Regions from separate parts of the Enterobacter sp. 186315 genome, predicted to be linked through region 3. Evidence: predicted binding sites of a transcription regulator. Region 3 holds the regulator's gene; each other region holds the start of a gene.
What was found. Region 3 encodes LexA, which represses DNA repair genes until DNA is damaged. Its sites were predicted from a motif close to TNCTGTATGTACATACAGNA; they were not measured.

Region 1: a site for LexA is predicted at 4,601-4,620, ahead of metR (HTH-type transcriptional regulator MetR). Genes of this name have one in related genera too.
Region 2: a site for LexA is predicted at 5,366-5,385, ahead of uvrB (excinuclease ABC subunit UvrB). Genes of this name have one in related genera too.

What each region holds. Positions count from the first base shown of each region.
Region 1 covers NZ_JBPTTK010000018.1:18,732-26,708, reverse strand. Annotated here, with positions in the region: gene rhtC (threonine export protein RhtC) at 1-200, shown strand, start outside; gene rhtB (homoserine/homoserine lactone efflux protein) at 197-817, opposite strand; gene pldB (lysophospholipase L2) at 927-1,919, shown strand; gene yigL (sugar/pyridoxal phosphate phosphatase YigL) at 1,946-2,746, shown strand; gene ACSVHP_RS17660 (carboxylate/amino acid/amine transporter) at 2,829-3,728, shown strand; gene metR (HTH-type transcriptional regulator MetR) at 3,616-4,569, opposite strand; gene metE (5-methyltetrahydropteroyltriglutamate--homocysteine S-methyltransferase) at 4,686-6,947, shown strand; gene ACSVHP_RS17645 (dienelactone hydrolase family protein) at 7,026-7,832, opposite strand.
Region 2 covers NZ_JBPTTK010000023.1:27,002-34,978, forward strand. Annotated here, with positions in the region: gene bioA (adenosylmethionine--8-amino-7-oxononanoate transaminase) at 1-327, opposite strand, end outside; gene bioB (biotin synthase BioB) at 396-1,436, shown strand; gene bioF (8-amino-7-oxononanoate synthase) at 1,433-2,590, shown strand; gene bioC (malonyl-ACP O-methyltransferase BioC) at 2,574-3,329, shown strand; gene bioD (dethiobiotin synthase) at 3,322-4,023, shown strand; gene ACSVHP_RS19610 (ABC transporter ATP-binding protein) at 3,986-4,708, opposite strand; gene uvrB (excinuclease ABC subunit UvrB) at 5,461-7,476, shown strand; gene yvcK (uridine diphosphate-N-acetylglucosamine-binding protein YvcK) at 7,541-7,977, opposite strand, start outside.
Region 3 covers NZ_JBPTTK010000014.1:33,909-41,885, forward strand. Annotated here, with positions in the region: gene ubiA (4-hydroxybenzoate octaprenyltransferase) at 1-37, shown strand, start outside; gene plsB (glycerol-3-phosphate 1-O-acyltransferase PlsB) at 126-2,546, opposite strand; gene ACSVHP_RS15795 (diacylglycerol kinase) at 2,701-3,069, shown strand; gene lexA (transcriptional repressor LexA) at 3,178-3,786, shown strand; gene dinF (MATE family efflux transporter DinF) at 3,851-5,188, shown strand; gene ACSVHP_RS15810 (CsbD family protein) at 5,308-5,517, shown strand; gene zur (zinc uptake transcriptional repressor Zur) at 5,571-6,083, opposite strand; gene ACSVHP_RS15820 (cupin domain-containing protein) at 6,198-6,686, shown strand; gene ACSVHP_RS15825 (conjugal transfer protein TraF) at 6,855-7,977, shown strand, end outside.

The DNA of each region.
Region 1 (7,977 bases), on a different contig from region 3:
GCGATAGCGTCGGCGCAGGCGCGCGCTGGGGAATTTTCCTGCTGATCGTGGTGGAAACCTTCGCCTGGTTCACCATCGTGGCGAGCCTGTTTGCCCTACCGGCGATGCGCCGCGGCTATCAGCGCATCGCGAAGTGGATTGACGGCTTTGCCGGCGCGTTGTTCACCGGCTTTGGTATTCATCTGATCATTTCGCGCTAAGCATGACGCGCTGACGCAAGCAGCGCGCCAACCAGCATAAACAGCGAACCGAACACTTTATTCAGGGCCTTCATCTGTTTAGGCCCTTTGATCCACGCCGCAATCCGCTGTGCGAGCGTCGCATAACCAATCATCACAATAATATCGACGATAATGGTGGTCGCTCCGAGAACCACGTACTGCATCACCTGTGGCTGATGCGGCACGATAAACTGCGGGAACAGGGCGGCGAGAAAGACGATGCTTTTTGGATTCGTCAGGTTGACGAACACCGCCCGCTTGAACAAATGGCCGCGCGATTGGGTTTGCGCCAGCGTATTAAGATTGATCGAGCCCGCCGCGCGCCACTGCTGAATGCCCAGCCAGATCAGGTAGGCTGCACCGGCCCATTTCAGCACCTCAAACGCCAGCACCGAGCGCGAGAACAACGTTCCCAGGCCAACCCCCACCAGCACGATGTGGATGCCTAACCCGGCCTGCAAACCGGCAATGGACGCCGCCGCGCCGCGATAGCCGTGATTGATAGAGGTCGTCATGGTATTGATGGCGCCAGAGCCAGGTGAAAGGCTGAGGATAATGGATGTCAGCAGGTACGCGAACCACCATTCGAAGGTCATTTGAAACTCCCTGATCGTCTGTTTTTATGCCACAATACGCTATTGTTACGGCATTTTGTGACCAGTAGCGAAAAAACGATATTCCTTGGCTTACGGGGGTGGAAACCCGATGTTTCAACAGAAAAAGGATTGGGAAACACGAGAAAACGCTTTTGCCGCTTTCTCTATGGGCCCGCTGACCGATTTCTGGCGTCAGCGTGAGGAAGATGAGTTTATTGGCGTCGGTGATATTCCGGTGCGCTTTGTCCGTTTTCGCGATGAGAAAAACGATCGCGTCATCGTCGTGTGCCCAGGCCGTATTGAAAGCTACGTGAAATATGCGGAGCTGGCCTACGATCTGTTTCATCTTGGCTTTGATGTGTTGATTATCGACCATCGCGGCCAGGGGCTTTCCGGGCGAATGCTGGCGGATACGCATCGCGGGCACGTTGAGCAGTTCAGCGATTACGTTGAGGATTTGGCCGCATTCTGGCAGCAGGAAGTTCAGCCCGGCCCGTGGCGCAAGCGTTATATCCTCGCGCATTCGATGGGCGGCGCCATTTCAACGCTCTTTTTGCAGCGCTATGAGCACCAGTGTGATGCCATTGCGCTTACCGCGCCGATGTACGGCATCGTGATACGTTTACCCGACTGGATGGTACGCCATTTACTCGACTGGGCTGAGGGCCATCAGCGCATTCGTGAAAACTATGCCATCGGAACCGGGCGCTGGCGGGCATTGCCTTTCGCCATCAACGTGTTGACCCACAGCGGACAGCGTTATCGTCGTAACCTGCGTTTTTATGCCGATGAACCCCGCCTGCGCGTGGGTGGCCCCACCTGGCACTGGGTGCGGGAGGGCATTCTTGCCGGAGAGCAGGTTCTTGCCGGCGCTGCCGATGACGACACGCCAATGCTCTTGATTCAGGCGGAAGAGGAGCATGTGGTGGATAACCGTATGCACGACCGCTTTTGTGAACTGCGCGCCGCCGCGGGTCACCCCTGCGAAGGGGGTAAACCGCTGGTCATAAAAGGCGCGTACCATGAGATCCTTTTTGAAAAGGACGCCATGCGCTCAGTCGCGCTCAACGCCATCGTCGAGTTTTTCGACCGGCATAACTGATTTTTTTATTGAGGTTAAATTTCCCTATGTACCAGGTTGTTGCGTCTGACTTAGATGGCACGCTGCTTTCTCCCGATCACACCCTATCGCCTTACGCGAAAGAAACCCTGAAACTCCTGACCGCCCGTGGCGTGAACTTCGTGTTTGCCACCGGCCGCCACCACGTGGACGTGGGGCAGATCCGCGATAACCTGGACATCAAAGCCTATATGATCACCTCCAACGGTGCGCGCGTACACGACACCGACGGCAACCTGATCTTTACCCATAACCTGGATCGCGATATCGCCAGCGATCTCTTCGGGGTGGTGCATAACAGTCCGGACATCATCACCAACGTTTACCGCGACGATGAGTGGTTTATGAACCGTCATCGCCCGGACGAGATGCGTTTCTTCAAAGAGGCGGTCTTTAACTACTCCCTGTACGAGCCGGGCCTGCTGGATCCTGAAGGCATCAGCAAAGTGTTCTTCACCTGCGAAAGCCATGAAGCGCTGCTGCCGCTGGAGCAGGCGATCAACGCCCGCTGGGGCGATCGCGTCAACGTCAGCTTCTCCACGCTGACCTGTCTGGAAGTGATGGCGGGCGGCGTTTCCAAAGGACACGCGCTGGAAGCCGTGGCCCAGCGCCTGGGCTTTGAGCTGAAAGACTGCATCGCGTTTGGCGACGGCATGAACGACGCCGAGATGCTCTCCATGGCGGGCAAAGGTTGCATCATGGAAAACGCGCACCAGCGCCTGAAAGATCTGCACCCGGAGCTGGAAGTGATCGGCACCAACGCCGATAACGCCGTGCCGAAATACCTGCGTAAACTGTTCCTTGAATAATCTTCATTTGGTTGTTTAACGTCCAGTTGTCAACCAAAGAGTTCGCTACAATGCCTGTCCTTCTTTCTGAGAGACAAGCATTGTGGCGCTACTCATTATCACCACCATCCTGTGGGCCTTCTCCTTTAGCCTGATTGGCGAATACCTTGCCGGTTCGGTCGACAGCTATTTCTCGGTGCTGATGCGCGTGGGGCTGGCGGCGCTGGTGTTCCTGCCGTTCCTGCGCACGCGCGGGCAGACGCTTAAAACCCTCCTGCTTTACATGCTGGTGGGCGCCATGCAGCTTGGCATCATGTATCTGTTCAGCTTCCGGGCCTACGTTTACCTGTCCGTATCGGAATTCCTGCTCTTTACGGTGCTCACGCCGCTCTACATCACCCTGATTTACGATCTGCTCAGCAGGCGTCGCTTGCGCTGGGGATATCTGTTGAGCGCCGCGCTGGCCGTGCTTGGCGCGGCGATTATTCGCTACGACAAAGTGAGCGATCACTTCTGGACGGGCCTGATGTTCGTGCAGCTGGCAAACATCAGTTTTGCCATTGGCATGGTGGGCTACAAGCGCCTGATGGAGACCCGCCCGATGCCGCAGCACAACGCCTTTGCCTGGTTCTATATGGGGGCGGCGATCGTTGCGGTGGCGGCGTGGTTTATGCTCGGTAATCCGCAAAAGCTGCCGACCACGTCGGTGCAGTGGGGCGTTCTGGTCTGGCTGGGCGTGGTGGCGTCAGGGCTGGGGTACTTCATGTGGAACTACGGCGCTACGCAGGTAGACGCCGGTACGCTGGGGATCATGAACAACGTGCACGTGCCCGCCGGGCTGCTGGTCAACCTCGCCATCTGGCAGGAGCAGCCGCACTGGCCGAGCTTCATTATTGGGGGAACGGTGATCCTGGCTTCGCTGTGGGTACATCGCCGTTGGGTCGCTCCGCGCTCCGCACAAACGGAAGATGGTCGCAGGCGTGATTCCGCGCTGAGCGAATAAACGCTTCAGTTACCGGCTGACGCTGCTCGCCGTCGCGCACGGCGGCGTACAGTCGGCTCCACAGTCCTTCACCCAGGGTTTTGGTCACCACCAGACCCTGGCGTTCAAAACTCTCCACCACCCAGTGCGGCAGCGCCGCGATGCCCATCCGGGCGGCAACCATCTGGATCAGCAGCAGGGTGTTATCCACGCTTTTCAGCTGTGGACTAATGCCTGCGGGTTGCAGGAAGTGACGCCAGATATCCAGCCGACTGCGTTGGACCGGGTAAATCAGCAGGGTTTCGGACGCCAGATCTTCCGGCGTGACGCGCGTTTTCGCCGCCAGCGGGTGATCCGGTGCCAGCACCAGGCGCACCTCAAAATCAAACATCGGTGAATAGTGCAAGCCGCTGCGCGGCAGAATGTCGGACGTCAACACCAGATCCAGCTCGCCCTGTTGCAGCGAGGGCTGCGGGTCAAAGGTCACGCCGGAGGTAAAGTCCATCTCCACCTGCGGCCACTTCTGGCGGAAGTTCTCAAGCGCCGGGGTCAACCACTGAATACAGCTATGGCACTCAATGGCGATGCGCAGTTTGGTCTGCTGCGGCTCATTGCACGACTGCAACGCGCTCGCAATCTGCGGCAGCACCTGATTCGCCAGCTGCAACAAAATTTCGCCCTGCGGCGTAAAGCGCAGCGGCTGACTCTTACGCACGAACAGACGAAAGCCAAGGCGTTGTTCCAGATCGCTGAACTGGTGAGAAAGGGCAGACTGGGTCTGGTGCAGCGTGGCCGCCGCCGCCGCGAGAGAGCCGCAGTTCCGCAACGCCTGGAGCGTTTTCAGGTGTTTAATCTCGATCATGAAAGTCCTTCACTTCGCCATGAGCATTTTGCGCTTGAGGAATATACAGTACCTACACATTATGGAAGTGTAAACATCTGGACGGCTAAATCCTAAAAATTCACAGGGGACACACCATGACGATTCGCAGCCACACCCTCGGTTTCCCACGCGTCGGCCTTCGTCGCGAACTGAAAAAAGCACAAGAGAGCTACTGGGCGGGCAATACCACCCGTGACGAACTGCTGGCGGTGGGCCGCGAGCTGCGTGCGCGCCACTGGGATCAGCAAAAGCAGGCGGGCATTGACCTGCTGCCGGTGGGCGATTTCGCCTGGTACGACCATGTTCTGACCACCAGCCTGCTGCTTGGCAACGTGCCGGCTCGTCATCAGAACAAAGATGGATCGGTGGATATCGACACCCTGTTCCGCCTGGGGCGCGGCCGCGCACCGACCGGGGAACCGGCGGCAGCGGCGGAAATGACCAAGTGGTTTAACACCAACTACCACTACATGGTGCCAGAGTTTGTGAAAGGCCAGCAGTTCAAACTGACCTGGACGCAGCTGCTTGAGGAAGTGGACGAAGCGCTGGCGCTGGGCCATAACGTTAAACCTGTTCTGCTCGGCCCCGTTACCTATCTGTGGCTCGGCAAAGTGAAGGGCGAGCAGTTCGACCGCCTGAGCCTGCTGAACGACATCCTGCCGGTCTACAAACAGGTGCTGGTGGAGCTCGCGAAACGCGGTATTCAGTGGGTACAAATCGATGAACCGGCGCTGGTGCTGGAGCTGCCGCAGGAATGGCTCGACGCCTTCAAACCGGCCTACGACGCGCTTTCAGGCCAGGTGAAGCTGCTGCTGACCACCTACTTTGAAGGCGTAGCGCCTAACCTCGACACTATCATCGCGCTGCCGGTCCAGGGGCTGCATGTGGATTTGGTGCACGGCAGCGATGACGTAGCCCAGCTGCACAAGCGCCTGCCGATCGACTGGCTGCTCTCTGCGGGGCTGGTTAACGGGCGTAACGTCTGGCGCGCCGATCTCACTGAGAAATATGCACAAATAAAGGATATCGTCGGCAAACGTGAGCTGTGGGTGGCCTCCTCGTGCTCCCTGCTGCACAGCCCTATCGACCTGAGCGTCGAAACCCGTCTGGATGCCGAGGTGAAGAGCTGGTTTGCCTTCGCGCTGCAAAAATGTGAAGAGCTTGCGCTGCTGCGCGATGCCCTGAACAGCGGCGACACGGCGGCCATTGCCGACTGGAGCGCACCGATTCAGGCGCGTCGTCACTCGGCCCGCGTGCATAATCCGGCGGTGGAAAAACGCCTGGCGGCCATCACCGCTCAGGACAGCCAGCGTCAGAACCCTTATGAAGTCCGCGCGGAAGCGCAGCGCACCCGCTTCAACCTGCCCGCGTGGCCAACCACCACCATCGGCTCGTTCCCGCAGACCACGGAAATTCGCGGCCTTCGTCTGGACTTCAAAAAGGGCAACCTCGATGCGGGCAACTACCGGACCGGCATCGCGGAACACATCAAGCAGGCGATTGTTGAGCAGGAGCGTTTGGGTCTGGACGTGCTGGTCCACGGCGAAGCCGAGCGTAACGACATGGTGGAATATTTCGGCGAACATCTGGACGGTTTCGTCTTCACCCAGAACGGCTGGGTGCAGAGCTACGGCTCCCGCTGCGTCAAGCCGCCGGTGGTAATCGGGGACATCAGCCGCCCGGAAGCGATCACCGTGGAGTGGGCGAAGTATGCCCAGTCCCTGACCGACAAGCCGGTGAAAGGCATGTTGACCGGCCCGGTGACCATTCTCTGCTGGTCCTTCCCGCGCGAGGACGTCAGCCGTGAAACCATTGCGAAGCAGATTGCGCTGGCGCTGCGTGACGAAGTGGCAGATCTCGAAGCCGCAGGCATCGGCATTATCCAGATTGACGAACCGGCGCTGCGCGAAGGCCTGCCGCTGCGTCGGAGCGACTGGGATGCGTATTTACAGTGGGGCGTGGAGGCATTCCGCCTTAACGCGGCGGTAGCGAAGGACGACACCCAGATCCACACCCACATGTGTTACTGCGAATTTAACGACATCATGGATTCTATCGCCGCGCTGGACGCCGACGTGATCACCATTGAAACCTCGCGTTCGGACATGGAGCTGCTGGAGGCGTTTGAAGAGTTCCACTACCCAAACGAAATCGGGCCGGGGGTGTATGACATTCACTCCCCGAACGTGCCGGATGTGAAATGGATTGAAGCGTTATTAAAGAAAGCGGCTCAGCGTATTCCGGCGGAGCGCCTGTGGGTAAACCCGGACTGCGGCCTTAAGACGCGCGGCTGGCCGGAAACCCGCGCGGCGCTGGCGAACATGGTGAAGGCGGCGCAGAACCTGCGTCAGGCATAGCGGCGCTGAATTGCCGGGTGGCGGCTGCGCTTGCCCGGCCTACAGACAGGCCCGGTAAGGCGTAGCCGCCACCGGGCTTTAGGCTTTTTTCCCACCGTACTGCCTGAACCACGCCAGCATTCTCTGCCAGCCGTCTTTCGCAGATTCCGGGTGATAGCTCGCACGGTAATCGGCGTTAAACGCGTGTCCCGCTTCGGGATACACAATAATGTCCGCTTTGGCGTTTGCCGCCCGCAGCGCCTGACGCATCGACTCCACCGTATCAAGCGGGATGCTCGTGTCCTCAGCGCCGTAAAGCCCCAGCACCGGCGCGTTAAGATCGACCGCGATATCCAGCGGATGCTTCGGTGAATTCAGCGTTTTTTCACCCACCAGCTTACCGTACCAGGCCACGGCTGCCTTGAGCTGCGGGTTGTGGGCGGCGTAGAGCCAGCTAATGCGACCGCCCCAGCAGAAGCCGGTGACCATCAGACGGTGCGGATCGCCGCCGTTGCGGGCGGCCCAGCTGGCTACATGGTCAAGATCGGCCAGCACCTGCGCGTCCGGGACTTTACTCACCAGATTGGCGAACAGGGTCGGGATATCGCTGTAGTCGTTCGGATCGCCCTGGCGGAAATAGAGTTCCGGCGCGATGGCCAGATACCCCTCCAGCGCCAGGCGGCGGCAAATATCGCGAATGTGCTCATGCACGCCGAAAATCTCCTGAACCACAATCACCACCGGCAGCGGGCCGTCGGCGGATTTCGGGCGGGCGTGCCAGGCCGGCATGTTATCCCCCTGCGAGGGGATAGAGGTCTCACCTGCGCTGATTGCCTCTTCCGGGGTGGTGACAATCGTTGAAGCATGAGGGGCAGCAGCAGGTGCAAAACCGGATTTTTCAGTCATGGCATTCTCCGTACCAATGTTGAGTTAGCGCAAAGGTAAATATAGTCACTGTGTTAACAACTCACATTGCCTGATACGGTCTATCTTTTGTGCAACAGACCGCGCTATAAGATTGTTAATGTGATGTTAGTCACTTTTTTATGGA
Region 2 (7,977 bases), on a different contig from region 3:
CAGCGATTCGGGCGTCATGGCGACCAGACGACGGCACAGGTCAACCGCAGGCTGATGGGTGATCCCGCCAAACATCACGTGCGACATCTGGTCGATCTGCGCTTTCATCGCCGCGTTCAGGCGCGGATGGTTGTAGCCGTGGATCGCTGCCCACCAGGAGGACATGCCGTCGACCAGCGCCTCGCCGCTGGCGAGATGCAGCTCGCAGCCGTGAGCGGAGGCCACCGGATAGACCGGCAGAGGGCGGGTTGTGGAGGTGTAAGGGTGCCAGATATGCTGTCTGTCGAAGGCGAGATCGTCCGGGGTCATAATCGACTTGTAAACCATTTTGAAAACATTTAGGTTTACAAGTATAAACCGAACCGAGAATTAACAAAACCCTTTGGAGAAGCCCGATGGCTCACCACGCACGCTGGACGATGTCGCAAGTCACTGAATTATTCAACAAACCCTTCCTGGAGCTGATGTTTGAAGCGCAGCAGGTGCATCGTCAGCACTTCGATCCGCGCCACGTTCAGGTCAGCACGCTGCTGTCGATCAAGACCGGGGCCTGCCCCGAAGATTGCAAATACTGCCCGCAGAGCGCGCGCTATAAAACCGGCCTTGAAGCCGAGCGTTTGATGGAGGTGGAGCAGGTGCTCGACTCCGCGCGTAAGGCCAAAAACGCCGGGTCGACCCGTTTCTGCATGGGCGCGGCGTGGAAAAACCCGCACGATCGCGACATGCCCTATCTGGAGCAGATGGTTAAAGGCGTGAAGGAGATGGGGCTGGAAGCCTGTATGACCCTCGGCACGCTCAATGAGCATCAGGCGCAGCGCCTGTCGGCGGCGGGACTGGACTATTACAACCACAACCTCGACACCTCGCCGGAGTTTTACGGCAACATCATCACCACCCGCACCTATCAGGAGCGTCTGGACACGCTCGATAAGGTGCGGGACGCCGGGATCAAAGTCTGCTCGGGCGGCATTGTTGGCCTGGGGGAAACGGTGAAAGACCGCGCGGGGCTGCTGCTCCAGCTGGCGAACCTGCCGACGCCGCCGGAAAGCGTGCCGATCAACATGCTGGTGAAGGTGAAAGGCACGCCGATGGCGGACAACGACGACGTGGATCCGTTTGACTTCATCCGCACCATCGCCGTGGCGCGCATCATGATGCCAACCTCGTTTGTGCGCCTCTCCGCAGGCCGCGAGCAGATGAGCGAACAGACGCAGGCGATGTGCTTTATGGCCGGGGCCAATTCCATCTTCTACGGCTGCAAGCTGCTGACCACCCCGAACCCGGAAGAGGACAAAGACGTTCAGCTGTTTCGCAAGCTGGGGCTAAACCCGCACCAGACCGAGGTGCTGACGGGCGATAACGAGCAACAGCAGCAGCTTGAACAGCAGATTTTCAACGCCGACACCGACCAGTTCTACAACGCGGCAGCCGTATGACCTGGCAGCAGCGCATCCATACCGCGCTGGAGGAACGCCGGGCGGCGGACGCTTTTCGCGTGCGCACCGTGGTGGAGAACGGTGCAGGCCGTTTTCTCACCCGCGACGGTCGGCGGTTCTGCAACTTTTCCAGCAACGATTATCTCGGCCTGAGCCAGCACCCGCAGATTGTGCGTGCCTGGCAGCAGGGCGCTGAACGCTACGGCGCGGGCAGCGGCGGGTCGGGCCACGTCAGCGGCTACACCACGGCGCATCAGGCGCTGGAGGAGGAGCTTGCCGACTGGCTGGGCTATCCGCGCGCGCTGCTGTTTATCTCCGGCTTTGCCGCCAATCAGGCGGTCATTACGGCGCTGATGGGCAAGGATGATCGGATTGTGGCCGACCGTTTAAGCCACGCCTCCCTGCTGGAGGCGGCAAACCTCAGCCCGGCGCAGCTGCGGCGCTTTGCCCATAACGACGCCCGCCAGCTTGCCTTACTGCTTGATAAACCCTGCGCAGGGCAGCAGCTGGCGGTGACGGAGGGGGTGTTCAGCATGGACGGCGACAGCGCGCCGCTCGCGCAACTCCAGGCCACGGCTGCGCAGAAAAACGCGTGGCTGCTGGTGGACGATGCCCATGGTATCGGCGTGGTCGGTGACGAGGGGCGCGGCAGCGCCTGGCAGCAGGGCGTAAAGCCCGAACTGCTGGTCGTCACCTTCGGCAAAGGATTTGGCGTCAGCGGGGCGGCGGTGCTGTGCAGCAAATCGGTCGCCGATTACCTGCTGCAATTCGCGCGACACCTGATTTACAGCACCAGTATGCCTCCGGCGCAGGCCGTGGCGTTGTCCGCCTCGCTGGCGGTCATTCGCAGTGACGACGGGGCGCAGCGCCGCGCTCGGTTAGCCGAGCGCATCGGGCGTTTCCGTCAGGGGCTGAGCGCGCTGCCGTTTCAGACCACCGATTCGCAGAGCGCGATCCAGCCGGTTATCGTCGGTGATAACGCCCGGGCGCTGCGTCTGGCGCAGGCGTTACGCGAGCGGGGCATGTGGGTTACGGCGATCCGTCCACCCACGGTGCCGCCGGGCACGGCGCGTCTGCGCCTGACGCTCACGGCGGCTCACGAAACAGACGATATTGATACGCTGCTGGAGGCGCTGCATGTCGCCAGTCAATAAACGCGCCGTCGCCGCCGCTTTCGGCCGCGCCGCGCAGCGGTATTCACAGCACGATGCGCTGCAACGTCAGAGCGCCAGCGGCCTGCGGGCGACCCTCGGCGAAGGCCATTTTCAGCAGGTGCTGGACGCGGGATGCGGGCCGGGCGGCAACAGCCGCGACTGGCGCGAGGCCGGAAGCTGCGTGACGGCGCTCGATCTCTCGCCGCAGATGCTGGACGAGGCGCGCCAGCAGCAGGCGGCGGATCGCTATCTGGTGGCGGATATCGAGGCCATACCGCTGGCGGACGCGCAGTTTGATCTGGTCTGGAGCCATCTTGCGGTGCAGTGGTGCAGCAGCCTGCCGCAGGCGTTAGGCGAGCTGTACCGCGTCACGCGCCCCGGCGGGAAGGTTGCTTTTACCACGCTGCTGGAAAGCTCCCTGCCGGAGCTAAATCAGGCGTGGCAGGCGGTAGACGCCCGGGCGCACGCCAACCGTTTTCTCTCGCAGGAGGCGGTGCTTCAGGCGCTGCGCGGCTGGCGTTATCGCTACAGGGTGCAGACCATCACCCTTGCCTTTAACGACGCGCTCAGCGCCATGCGATCGCTTAAGGGCATCGGCGCCACGCATCTGCATTCCGGGCGCGACAACAAGCCGCTGACGCGCGGCGAGTTGCAGCGTCTGGAGATGGCCTGGCCGCAGCAGGAGGGGGCGTTCACGCTCTCTTATCAACTTTTTCATGGGATTATCGAACGTGACTGAACGTTATTTTGTGACCGGCACGGATACCGAAGTAGGTAAAACCGTCGCCAGCGCCGCGCTGCTTCAGGCGGCGAATCTGAAGGGATACCGCACCGCAGGCTACAAGCCCGTTGCCTCCGGCAGCGAGATGACGCCCGACGGGCTGCGCAATACCGACGCCCTGGCGCTACAGCGTCACAGTAGCCTGGCGCTGAGCTACGACGAGGTTAACCCCTATACCTTCGCCGAGCCGACCTCGCCGCATATCGTCAGCGCGGACGAAGGGCGCGATATCGATTTTGCCGTGCTGTCCGGCGGCCTGCGCGCGCTGGAGCAGCAGGCCGAATGGGTGCTGGTGGAGGGGGCGGGCGGCTGGTTTACGCCGCTTTCAGAAAGCCACACCTTCGCCGACTGGGTGCAGGCGGAGCAGCTTCCGGTCATTCTGGTGGTGGGCGTTAAGCTCGGCTGCATCAACCACGCGATGCTCACCGCGCAGGCAATTCGGCAGGCCGGACTGCGGCTGGCGGGCTGGGTGGCGAACGACGTTACGCCGCCCGGCAGGCGTCATCAGGAGTATCTGGCAACGCTTAAACGCCTGCTCCCCGCGCCGTTCCTCGGTGAAATTCCGTGGCTTGCGGGCGGGGCAGAAAACGCCGACACCGGGCGGTATCTCGATCTCAGCGCCTTGCCTCACGCGTCATCCAGTGGGCTATAAGCTCATCGTTAAGCTCGTTAACGTGGCCCTGCGCCACGTTACGCCCGCGATAAAGCAGACAGAAGCGGTCAGCCACCCGGCGAATAAACGACAGCTGCTGCTCTGCCAGTAACACCGTCATCCCCAGCTCCTGACTCAGCCGCACCAGCAGCTGCCCTAACTTCTGGGCGAAACTCGGTTCCGCGCCGTGCATCGGCTCATCCAGAATCAACACGCGTGGGCGATTCACCAGCGCATTGGCGAGCGCCAGCTGGTACTGCACATCAGGCGTCAGCCCATTAGCACGCTGCTGGCGCAGGGGATAAAGCTGCGGGAAAAGGTCAAAGATGTCGCCTGTGGCACCGGCGTCGCGCTGCCCCGTTGCCCGCAGGGCGATATGCAGATTCTCTTCGATTGTCAGCTGCGAGAATATCCGCCTGTCCTGCGGCACGTAACCAATGCCGGGGATACGGGGCAGTTCCGGCGGCTGGTGCAGCAGGTCGCAGGGCGGTGCGCCCGCCTCGTGCCAGATGATGGTGCCGCTGTCGACGGGCACATTGCCGACGATGCAGTTCATCAGGGTGGTTTTCCCCATCCCCGGCAGGCCAATCACCCCGGTACACTGGCCTTGCGGAAAATCTAAATCCACGTTCCATAACGTATGTTGGCTTCCGTAGAACTGGTTCACTGCACGCAGACTCAACATCTTTCTCTCCTTAAAAATCGTTGTGGGCAAGGCTCGTTTCAGATACTGCAAAAGACCTGCCAGAAACACGAAGTTGATTAAAAAAGCCCCTTTTTTAGGAATGCGCCTCGGGTTCAGGTGAGCGGTCGGAGAGAGTTGCACAGCGGCAGTGCTGACGGTGTCGGGTGGTGGTGCAACGGTAAAAATAGGCGAAATGTGATTAAGATCTCACCAAATGTTATCTGTGGTTCAACTGATTACCATCAAAAAAGAGCTATAAAAATTTTTTGTTAACCCGCCGCTGGGAAAAACCGGGAATCGCCCGAGTGGCGGTCCATACGGGCTGGAAGCAGTTATCCACTATTCCTGTGGATAACCATGTGTATGAGAGTTAGAAAACACGCGAAAAGCGAGAGAATACGCGGGTTACGCCTGAATTGGTGCGAAACGCGGCTTTAGGAAATATCTGTTAAAAATTAACTGGTTAAATAAAAGCAATTAGCGTAATGAAAGTGTCACCTGTTCCCGGGAATCTGACTTTACATCCCTTGACAAATGTTAAAAAAGAAAAAGTTCTGGGGATAACCGGGTCAGGGCAGCGTTTTATCTTGTCACAGTTCAAATTTTATCCCCGATCCCGCTAATCATTCGAACGCTACTCCATAAAGCCTGACATGCTACTGGTTTTTCATCCAGTATTAATTACTGGCAATCCTGGCAACTGCGAGTAAAATTACAGACCTGCCGCTAATAACGTCATCAGGTCATCGCCCATGAGTAAACCGTTTAAACTAAATTCTGCTTTCCGTCCGTCGGGCGACCAGCCTGAGGCGATTCGTCGTCTGAAAGAGGGGCTGGAAGACGGTCTTGCACATCAGACCCTGCTGGGTGTGACCGGCTCCGGTAAAACCTTTACCGTGGCAAACGTCATTGCGGATCTGCAACGCCCTACGATGGTGCTGGCACCCAACAAAACCCTCGCCGCGCAGCTGTACGGCGAGATGAAAGAGTTCTTCCCGGACAACGCGGTGGAGTATTTCGTCTCCTACTACGATTACTACCAGCCGGAAGCCTACGTCCCGAGCTCCGACACCTTTATCGAAAAAGATGCGTCGGTGAACGAACACATTGAGCAGATGCGACTGTCGGCCACCAAAGCGCTGCTGGAGCGGCGCGACGTGGTTGTGGTGGCGTCGGTGTCGGCTATTTACGGTCTGGGCGATCCGGATCTCTATCTGAAGATGATGCTGCACCTGACGCAGGGGATGATCATCGATCAGCGCGCCATTCTGCGCCGTCTTGCCGAGCTGCAATACACCCGTAACGATCAGGCGTTCCAGCGCGGGACCTTCCGCGTGCGCGGCGAAGTGATCGACATCTTCCCGGCGGAATCAGACGATATGGCGCTGCGCGTGGAGCTGTTTGACGAAGAGGTTGAGCGCCTGTCGCTGTTTGACCCGCTCACCGGCCACGTTGAATCGACCATTCAGCGCTTCACCGTCTATCCGAAAACCCACTACGTAACGCCGCGCGAGCGCATCGTGCAGGCGATGGAAGAGATCAAAGTCGAGCTGGCCGACCGGCGTAAGGTGCTGCTGGCGAATAACAAGCTGCTTGAAGAGCAGCGCATCAGCCAGCGTACCCAGTTTGACCTGGAGATGATGAACGAGCTGGGCTACTGCTCGGGCGTGGAAAACTACTCCCGCTACCTGTCCGGCCGCGGGCCGGGCGAGGCGCCCCCAACGCTGTTTGACTACCTTCCGGCAGACGGCCTGCTGGTGGTGGACGAATCCCACGTCACCATTCCGCAGATCGGCGGGATGTACCGCGGCGACCGCGCCCGTAAAGAGACGCTGGTGGAGTATGGCTTCCGCCTGCCGTCGGCGCTCGATAACCGTCCGCTGAAGTTTGAAGAGTTTGAAGCGCTGGCCCCGCAGACCATCTACGTATCGGCCACGCCGGGCAACTACGAGCTGGAAAAATCCGGTGACGAAGTGGTGGATCAGGTGGTGCGTCCGACGGGCTTGCTCGACCCGATTATCGAAGTGCGTCCGGTGGCGACGCAGGTCGACGATCTGCTGTCGGAGATCCGCGCCCGCTCCGCCATCAACGAGCGCGTGCTAGTGACGACGCTGACCAAGCGCATGGCCGAAGATTTGACCGAATACCTGGAAGAGCACGGCGAGAAGGTGCGTTACCTGCACTCCGATATCGACACCGTCGAGCGCATGGAGATCATCCGCGATTTGCGCCTGGGCGAGTTTGACGTGCTGGTGGGTATCAACCTCCTGCGAGAAGGTCTGGACATGCCTGAGGTGTCGCTGGTGGCGATTCTGGACGCCGATAAAGAGGGCTTCCTGCGCTCCGAGCGATCGCTTATCCAGACCATCGGTCGCGCCGCGCGTAACGTCAACGGGAAGGCGATCCTCTACGGGGACAAAATCACCCCGTCAATGGCGAAAGCGATTGGCGAAACCGAGCGTCGCCGCGAGAAGCAGCAGGCCTACAATGAAGAGCACGGCATCACGCCGCAGGGTCTGAACAAGAAGGTGGTGGATATTCTGGCGCTGGGCCAGAACATTGCGAAGACCAAGTCGAAAGGGCGCGGCAAAGCGCGTGCCGTGGTGGAAGAAGATACCGTCGCGCTGACCCCGAAAGCGTTGCAGCAGAAGATCCACGAGCTGGAAGGGCAGATGATGCAGCACGCGCAAAACCTCGAATTCGAAGAGGCGGCGCAGATCCGCGACCAGCTGCATCAGTTACGGGATCTGTTTATTGCGGCGTCGTAGGTTTTTTCTCCCTCTCCCTATGGGAGAGGGTTGGGGTGAGGGCATCAGGCCGCACAAAACGACCTTATCCCAGCGCCTGAATCGCCTTCTCCAGCGCCTCGCGCAGCAGGTGGCGGTCATGGCGGTATTTGATGTCGCTGGCCTCCAGCGGCTCCTGTACCACCATCCGATCGCCAATACCGGACACATCCACGTTCGGCCCTACAACCACGCCGTCAATAATTTTTTTGCCGACGTACTGCTCCATCATATTGAGCTTATCCGCCAGCGACAGGTTCGCCGCCGCCGGGCTGAGTTCGCGCCCCAGATTGCCGATATAGACCATCGGAGCAGGGGTTCGGCGCAGCGCCTGCGCCAGCTCTTTTACCAGCAGGCCGGGCATCAGGCTGGTATAAAAACTGCCGGGGCCAATCAAAATCACATCCGCTTCGCTGATGGCGTCGATCGCTTCCCGCGTGGCCGGCACGCTCGGGTAAATCATCAGCTCTTTCGGCGGGAGCG
Region 3 (7,977 bases):
GCTGTTTTTAGGGCTAGCGATGAGCTACTTCTCATAAAAGAACGGCAGCCGGATGGCTGCCGTTTTGTTTTCTCCCTCTCCCTGTGGGAGAGGGCCGGGGTGAGGGCATCAGGCTGCTGATGACATCACTCGTCCTGCGTCGCACTCTCAATCGTCAAGCGCACGTCAGACGTAATCAGGTCAGCCAGCATCTGGTAAACCTTCATCGTTTCTTCCGGCTCAGCGTCGCCGGTATCGCTGATAAACCCTTCATCACGCAGCGTCAGCACTAACGAGCTGAATACCGCTTTGTCGAAGAACTCCGGCGCGTTAATGCCGTGCAGAACGGACAGGCGCTGTGCCAGCGTCCGGCTCTCTTTTTCCAGCGTACCGCGGTTGATGGACGGGTTCGCGCTCAGCAGCCAGAAGGTAATGGCGTAACGTTGCAGCGTTTCACGCGCGCCAGCCGCCAGCAGTTGCAGGGTGCGGGAGCGTGACGGGTTAATGTGCAGCTCGTCACCGGTGACCGTAATCAGCCCCTGACGTTGCAGCTCTGCGGTGAGTTTATCCAGCTCTGCCGCCAGCTCGTCTTTACTCCAGCGCAGGAACAGCTCCGCTTTCAGCATCGGGTACAGCGCGTCGACATGGCGCAGCAGCTCCTGACGTGAAATACGGCGATGCTGGGTAATGATGGCCGCCATCAGCGATGGCAACATCAGCATATGCGTGATGTTGTTTCGGTAGTAGGTCATCAGCACCGCCTGCTCGCGCGGCAGAATGATGATGTCCCCGATGGTGTCTTTCTCGACCTCGAACTTGTTCATCTGCAACGCATGTTCGATCAGCTCGTTCGCGGTGCTGGTCGGCACGGTTGAATCCACCGAGTACGGCACGTTGCGCATGATGTCGAGATAGCAGTCGAGCTGTTCGGTGAGCTGCTCGCGGGTCAGCGAACGCTGACGCGAGGCCAGCAGCGCGGTACAGCACAGGTTCATGGCGTTGGCCGCACCCGCGTTGTTGATACGCACCATCAGCTCGGCGGCGATACCGTTTACCGTTGGCGTCAGCCAGGCAGGACGCACCGCTTCGATAGGATCGATAGACTCGCGCCACTCTGGTACATGGTGGTTCAGGTAGGTCATCAGCGGCATCGGCTCGCCAAAGTTCACGTAGCCCTCACCGAGGTTGCGCAGCTTGCTCAGCCCGCGCAGCATCTGCGGCAGACTCTCTTTCTCTTTGGTCGCCCCGCGCAGCTCTTTGGCGTAGGTACCCACTTCCATCACGTGTTCGTAACCGATGTAAATCGGCACCAGCGTAATCGGACGGGTGCCGCCGCGCAGCATCGCCTGAATGGTCATCGACAGCGTGCCGGTCTTCGGATCGAGCAGACGACCGGTGCGGGAACGGCCACCCTCCACGAAATACTCAACGGAATAGCCACGGCTGAACAGCTCGCCCAGATACTCGCGGAAGACGGTGGAATAGAGCTTGTTGCCTTTAAAGGTGCGTCGAATAAAGAACGCGCCCAGACGGCGGAAAATCGGCCCTGCTGGCCAGAAGTTCAGGTTAATCCCAGCGGCGATATGCGGCGGGACAAGACCCTGGTGATACAGCACGTAGGAGAGCAGCAGGTAGTCCATGTGGCTGCGGTGACACGGCACATAGACAATTTCATGTCCGTCGTGCGCCAGCTGGCGAACGCGCTCGGCGTTGTGAACGTTGATCCCCTGATAAAGGCGGTTCCACGTAAAGCCCAGAATACGGTCGGAGAGGCGGATCATCTCGTAAGAGAAATTCGCGGCGATCTCTTCCATCAGCGCGATGGCGTTCTGCTGCGCTTTCTCGTGAGAAATTTTCTTGCTGCGCGCTTCGTCTTCGACGGCGCGGGCAATGGCTTTCGAGGCCAGCAGCTTGTTAAAGAGATCCTGGCGCGCAGGCAGGCGCGGCCCGACGGCAGCCAGACGCTGGCGGGCGAAGTGCATACGCGCAACGCGCGCCAGTTTTTGCGCAATGATTTTGTCCGTACCGTGTTCGTCCGCCATGCGGCGCAGCGAAACGGAAGGGGAGAAACGCACAAAGCTGTCGCGTCCCAGCCAGGAGACCGCAAAAAACTTCTGAATACCGTTAAGCATACGCAGCGGCGGATTCTCTTCGCCTTTTTCGCGGCCCGGACGGCGGCCAAACATCACCGATACCGGCACCATCTGCACATCCAGCTGTGGATTGCTGCGGTGCAGGTCGAGGTAGTCGTGGAACAGTTTGATGGACTCTTCTTTCGGCGTGTAATAGGTAAACACGCGCGGCCCGCCGTGAATGAACACGTAGCGCGGCAGCAGAGTGCCGTCGATTTCGAGCGGCTCAAGCGGGTCAGGGAGGTCGTGCGCCAGACATTGGGCGCGGAGCGTCAGCAGGTCTGCCTTCGAGTTATAAGGCAAAACGTACATAATAGGGCGAGAGGTATCCAGCCCTAATTCCAGCGCAGGTTCCGCCGGGATAGACTTGCTTTTTACCAGGACGCTTAATGGTAAATTAAGTAATTTGTAGTAAATTCGTGGCCAGCCGGACATAAACGATGTAAAGCCTCTGGTTAATAATGCAAATGCGGCGCAAGGATAACAGAATGCGCGCAAAATTTCTGTTGTTACCCGTCATACTTAAGGCGGCAGCAAAACGCGCTGCAACCCTAATTACTGACGCTATTTTCACTAAAAGGTTCTTTTAATGGCCAATAATACCACTGGGTTAACTCGAATCATCAAAGCTGCCGGCTATTCATGGAAAGGTTTCCGCGCCGCGTGGATTAATGAAGCTGCTTTTCGCCAGGAAGCCGTTGCCGCCATTGTCGCGGTGATTATCGCCTGTTTCCTTGATGTTGACGCAATAACCCGCGTACTTCTCATCGGTTCGGTACTTTTGGTGATGATAGTGGAAATTATCAATAGCGCTATAGAGGCCGTGGTCGATCGTATTGGCTCCGATTTTCATGAGCTGTCCGGTCGTGCGAAAGATATGGGGTCTGCCGCAGTTCTGTTGTCGATTATTACCGCATTAATCACCTGGGGCACGCTTCTCTGGTCACATTTTCGATAAGCCTTCAGGAATCACTAACTGCCTGGTTTTTTGTGCAGTTTTTGATTCCAAATTCGCCTTTGACTGTATATACTCACAGCATAACTGTATATACACCCAGGGGGCGGAATGAAAGCGTTAACGACCAGGCAGCAAGAGGTGTTTGATCTCATCCGGGATCACATCGGCCAGACGGGTATGCCACCTACGCGTGCGGAAATCGCGCAGCGTCTGGGGTTCCGTTCTCCAAATGCTGCCGAAGAGCACCTTAAAGCACTGGCACGTAAAGGCGTACTGGAGATTGTTTCCGGCGCGTCTCGTGGTATTCGTCTGCTGGTGGAAGAAGAAACCGGTATTCCACTGGTAGGCCGCGTTGCAGCAGGTGAACCTCTGCTCGCACAGCAGCACATTGAAGGTCACTACCAGGTTGATCCTGGCATGTTCAAACCGAGCGCGGATTTCCTGCTGCGCGTTAGCGGGATGTCCATGAAAGACATCGGTATTCTCGACGGCGATCTGCTGGCGGTTCACAAAACTCAGGATGTGCGCAACGGTCAGGTTGTGGTCGCACGTATTGATGATGAAGTGACCGTTAAGCGTCTGAAAAAGCAGGGCAACACCGTGCAGCTGCTGCCTGAGAACAACGATTTTTCCCCTATCGTGGTGGATTTGCGCGAGCACAATTTCTCCATTGAAGGGCTGGCCGTCGGCGTGATCCGCAACGGCGAATGGCTGTAATCTCTTCCTGACAGGCTGCGGCACTCCCGCAGCCTGACTCATTTTTCTGCCCCGGTATGTTCTCATGTCATTGCTGACCGCTTCTGATAAGGCGCTGTGGCGTCTTGCGTTGCCGATGATTTTCTCCAATATCACCGTCCCGCTGCTGGGGCTGGTTGATACCGCCGTAATTGGCCATCTCGATTCCCCCGTCTATCTGGGCGGCGTCGCCATTGGCGCCACGGCAACCAGCTTCCTCTTTATGCTGCTGCTCTTTTTGCGCATGAGCACCACGGGCTTGACGGCCCAGGCGTACGGCGCGAAAGATCCGCTGCGTCTGGCGCGGGCGCTGGTACAGCCGCTGATCCTGGCCCTGGGCGCTGGCGTGCTCATTGTGCTTTTACGCACGCCGCTTATCGATCTGGCCTTACACATCGTGGGGGGCAGCGAAGCGGTGCTGGAGCAGGCCCGGCGCTTCCTTGAAATCCGCTGGCTCAGCGCTCCGGCCTCCCTGGCAAACTTAGTGCTGCTCGGCTGGCTGCTCGGCGTTCAGTATGCGCGCGCCCCGGTTATCCTGCTGGTGGTGGGCAACGTCCTGAACATTGTGCTCGATCTCTGGCTGGTGATTGGGCTGCACATGAACGTTCAGGGCGCGGCGCTGGCAACGGCCATTGCGGAATACGGCACGCTGATAATCGGCTTGTGGATGGTCTGGCGCGTGCTGCACATGCGCGGCATCTCTCTTGGGATGCTGAAAACCGCCTGGCGCGGGAATATCCGCCGGCTGCTGGCGCTGAATCGCGACATCATGCTGCGCTCGCTGCTGCTGCAACTCTGCTTTGGCGCGCTGACGGTGTTTGGCGCACGTCTTGGCCCGGAAATCGTCGCGGTTAACGCGGTGCTGATGACGCTGCTGACCTTCACCGCCTATGCGCTCGACGGCTTTGCGTATGCCGTGGAAGCCCACTCCGGGCAGGCCTACGGCGCGCGTGAAAGCGGTCAGCTGCGCGAGGTCTGGCGCGCTGCCTGCCGTCAGTCGGGGCTGGTGGCGCTGGCGTTTGCGCTGATCTACGCCTGTCTGGGCGAGCATATTATTGCGCTGCTCACCTCTCTGCCTGCGCTGCGGGAGCTGGCAAGCCACTACATTCTCTGGCAGGTGATATTACCGGTGGTGGGCGTCTGGTGTTATCTGCTGGACGGGATGTTTATTGGCGCAACGCGCGGCGCGGAGATGCGTAACAGCATGGCGGTGGCGGCGGCAGGCTTTGGCCTTACGCTGCTGACGGTGCCGTATCTGGGCAACCACGGCCTGTGGCTGGCGCTGGCGGTCTTCCTCTCCCTGCGCGGCCTGTCGCTGGCGTATATCTGGCACCGTCACTGGCGCAACAACACCTGGTTTGCTTCCCCTCACGACAGAGCGTGATGGTTAAAGATTCTGAATATGAAACTGACCGCCGAATCCTTAACTACAATAATTATCACGTCCAGCAGAAATGTACGTCACGGACGTTATGAATTCACGCTTAACACGAGGACACGATTATGAATAAAGACGAAATCGGCGGCAACTGGAAGCAATTCAAAGGTAAAGCGAAAGAACAGTGGGGTAAACTCACCGATGACGACATGACCGTCATTGAAGGTAAACGTGACCAGCTGGTAGGTAAAATCCAGGAGCGTTACGGTTACGAGAAGGACCAGGCTGAAACTGAAGTTAAAGACTGGGAAACCCGCAACGATTACCGCTGGTAACCCTTAGCAGTTTACGTCCCTCTGAAGGCGGCCTTGAGCCGCCTTTGTCTTTTCTAGCGCGGTTTTTTCTTCACCAGAATAGAGTGATCGTGCTGGCACTCATCGTGATGATTGCAGGATTCCACTTCTACACACGCAGAACATAGCCCGTGTGCTTCAATCACGTTATGGCGCAGCGCAAAGCCCATTTTCGCCGCCAGCGTATGCATAATATCTTCCACCCCTTCCGCACCCTCTTCTTTAACGACGCCGCAGCGGTCGCAAATAAACATGGCGGACGTGTGGGTCGGCTGGTCAAACAGATGGCACAGCACGTAGCTGTTGGTTGACTCAACCTTATGAACAAACCCCTGCTCCAGCAGGAAATCCAGCGCGCGATAAACGGTAGGCGGCTTGGCCTGCGGTTCGCTTACGCGCAGCAGATCCAGCAGATCGTACGCGCTGATCGCCCCCTGTTGCAGGCTCATCAGACGCAATACCTCAAGGCGCTGCGGGGTCAGGCGCACATTGCGTTGCGCACACAGCTTTTCAGCCTGCGCCAGCAGCTCTTTTGTGGACTTCTCCATGAAGCACCTCGGATGAAATAGGAAGGAAGACCCTCACTTTACCATGTTCTGCTAAAAACACCGAGGATCGCCAGGTGTGCTATACCTGACGCATCGCAATCCGGGGAGCACACCATGAAAAGACCTGACTGTATTCGACACTGGCGCGACGTTGAGGGCGCGGATGATTCCACCTATCCCGACAGCAACGAGCTTTTTTCCATCGGCGCGCCGCTGGCCCGCAGGCTCGGGCTGGGGCGCATCGGCATTCATCACGAGCGCCTACCGCCGGGACGGCGTACCTCTTACCCTCATGCCGAAAGCGACGAAGAGGAGTTTATCTACGTGCTGGAGGGATATCCCGAAGCCTGGATCAACGGCTATTTGTGGAAGCTGGAGCCGGGCGATAGCGTGGGGTTTCCTGCCGGAACCGGCGTGTGCCACACCTTTATCAATAACACCAGCGAAGAGGTGCGGCTGCTGGTCGTCGGGGAGGCGAACAAGAAACAAAACCGCATCTACTATCCGCTGAATCCGGAGTATGCCGCCACGCGTGAAGACCGCTGGGTAGACCATCCGCCGCAGTTTTTTGGGCCGCACGATGGAAAACCTGGGCGAAAATAATTTCCTCTTCTATAAATATTGAGGGCCGTCACAAATAACAACAGGCCCGCAGGGAATTTAACTTAAGGAAAAAGCGGGTCTTTTTGTACTTATTCACAGCAATAGTTCGCTCCTGTTTGGGTGATAACAGACAGGGTTAATTAATAACAGCTATAAGACGAGCATACTGTGAAAAAACATTTTAAATTTTCGGTGGTTAGCATCGCTGTCTCCTTTTTTGTGGCAAATCAGGCGGGAGCAGCCAATACCTGGACGGAGTCGCGTAGCGACGCAATGGGTGGCACGGGTGTCGCAGCAGGCACCTATGGCAGCGGGGCGCTGATCAACCCGGCGCTGCTGGCAAAGGCCAAACCTGAAGACGACGTGACGGTTATTCTGCCGTCGGTCGGCGCGCAGATTACGGATAAAGACAATCTTCAGGACGAAATCGACAATATTAACGACAAAATCAATCACTATCAGGACGTGATTGACGATCTGACGCCAACGGAGATTATTACCAATCCGTTAGGCTCAATAAACCAGTTCCAGGGCGCGGCGAAAGATCTTGCCGACGAGCTGGACTACCTCAAAGGCAAAACGGCACGCGCCACGGCGGGTGCGGGTATTGCCGTCAGTATTCCTAACGATGTGCTGTCCGTGGCCTTTATGGCGAAAGGCTATGCCCACGGGCGCGTTAGTTCGTCTATCGATCAGCAGGATATTGATTACCTGCGCGGGATCCAGAAAAGCGATCTGGTTGCGGCAGGCGTTGCGCTGGATGCGGCGGTGAACGGCACCGATCAGATCACGAAAAACCTCAACTCTACGGCATCCGGCCGCGCGGCGATTGTTTCCGATTACGGTATCGCGGTGGCGCGTCAGTTTGATTTGGGCGGCGTTCCTGTGTCCGTGGGCGTGACGCCAAAACTGCAAAAAACCTGGGTCTATAACTACACCACCTCTATCTACGATTACGACAGCAACAAGTGGAACGACAGCCGCTACCGCACCGACGATACCGGCTTCAACGTGGATGCCGGTATTGCTGCCGACTTCGGTGAAAACTGGACGCTGGGCGTGAGCGGGCAAAACCTGATGTCGCGCGATATCGACACCAAAGATGTGCGTATCCGCAACGGTCGTACGGGAGAGGTGGTGAGCTATAAAGACACCTACCAGATCCGTCCGCTGGTGACGGCGGGTGCCGCCTGGCACAACGATCTGGTCACCTTAACCGCCGACGGCGATCTGACCGAAACCAAAGGCTTTAAGAGCGAAGACACCTCGCAATACGCGGGTGTGGGTGCTG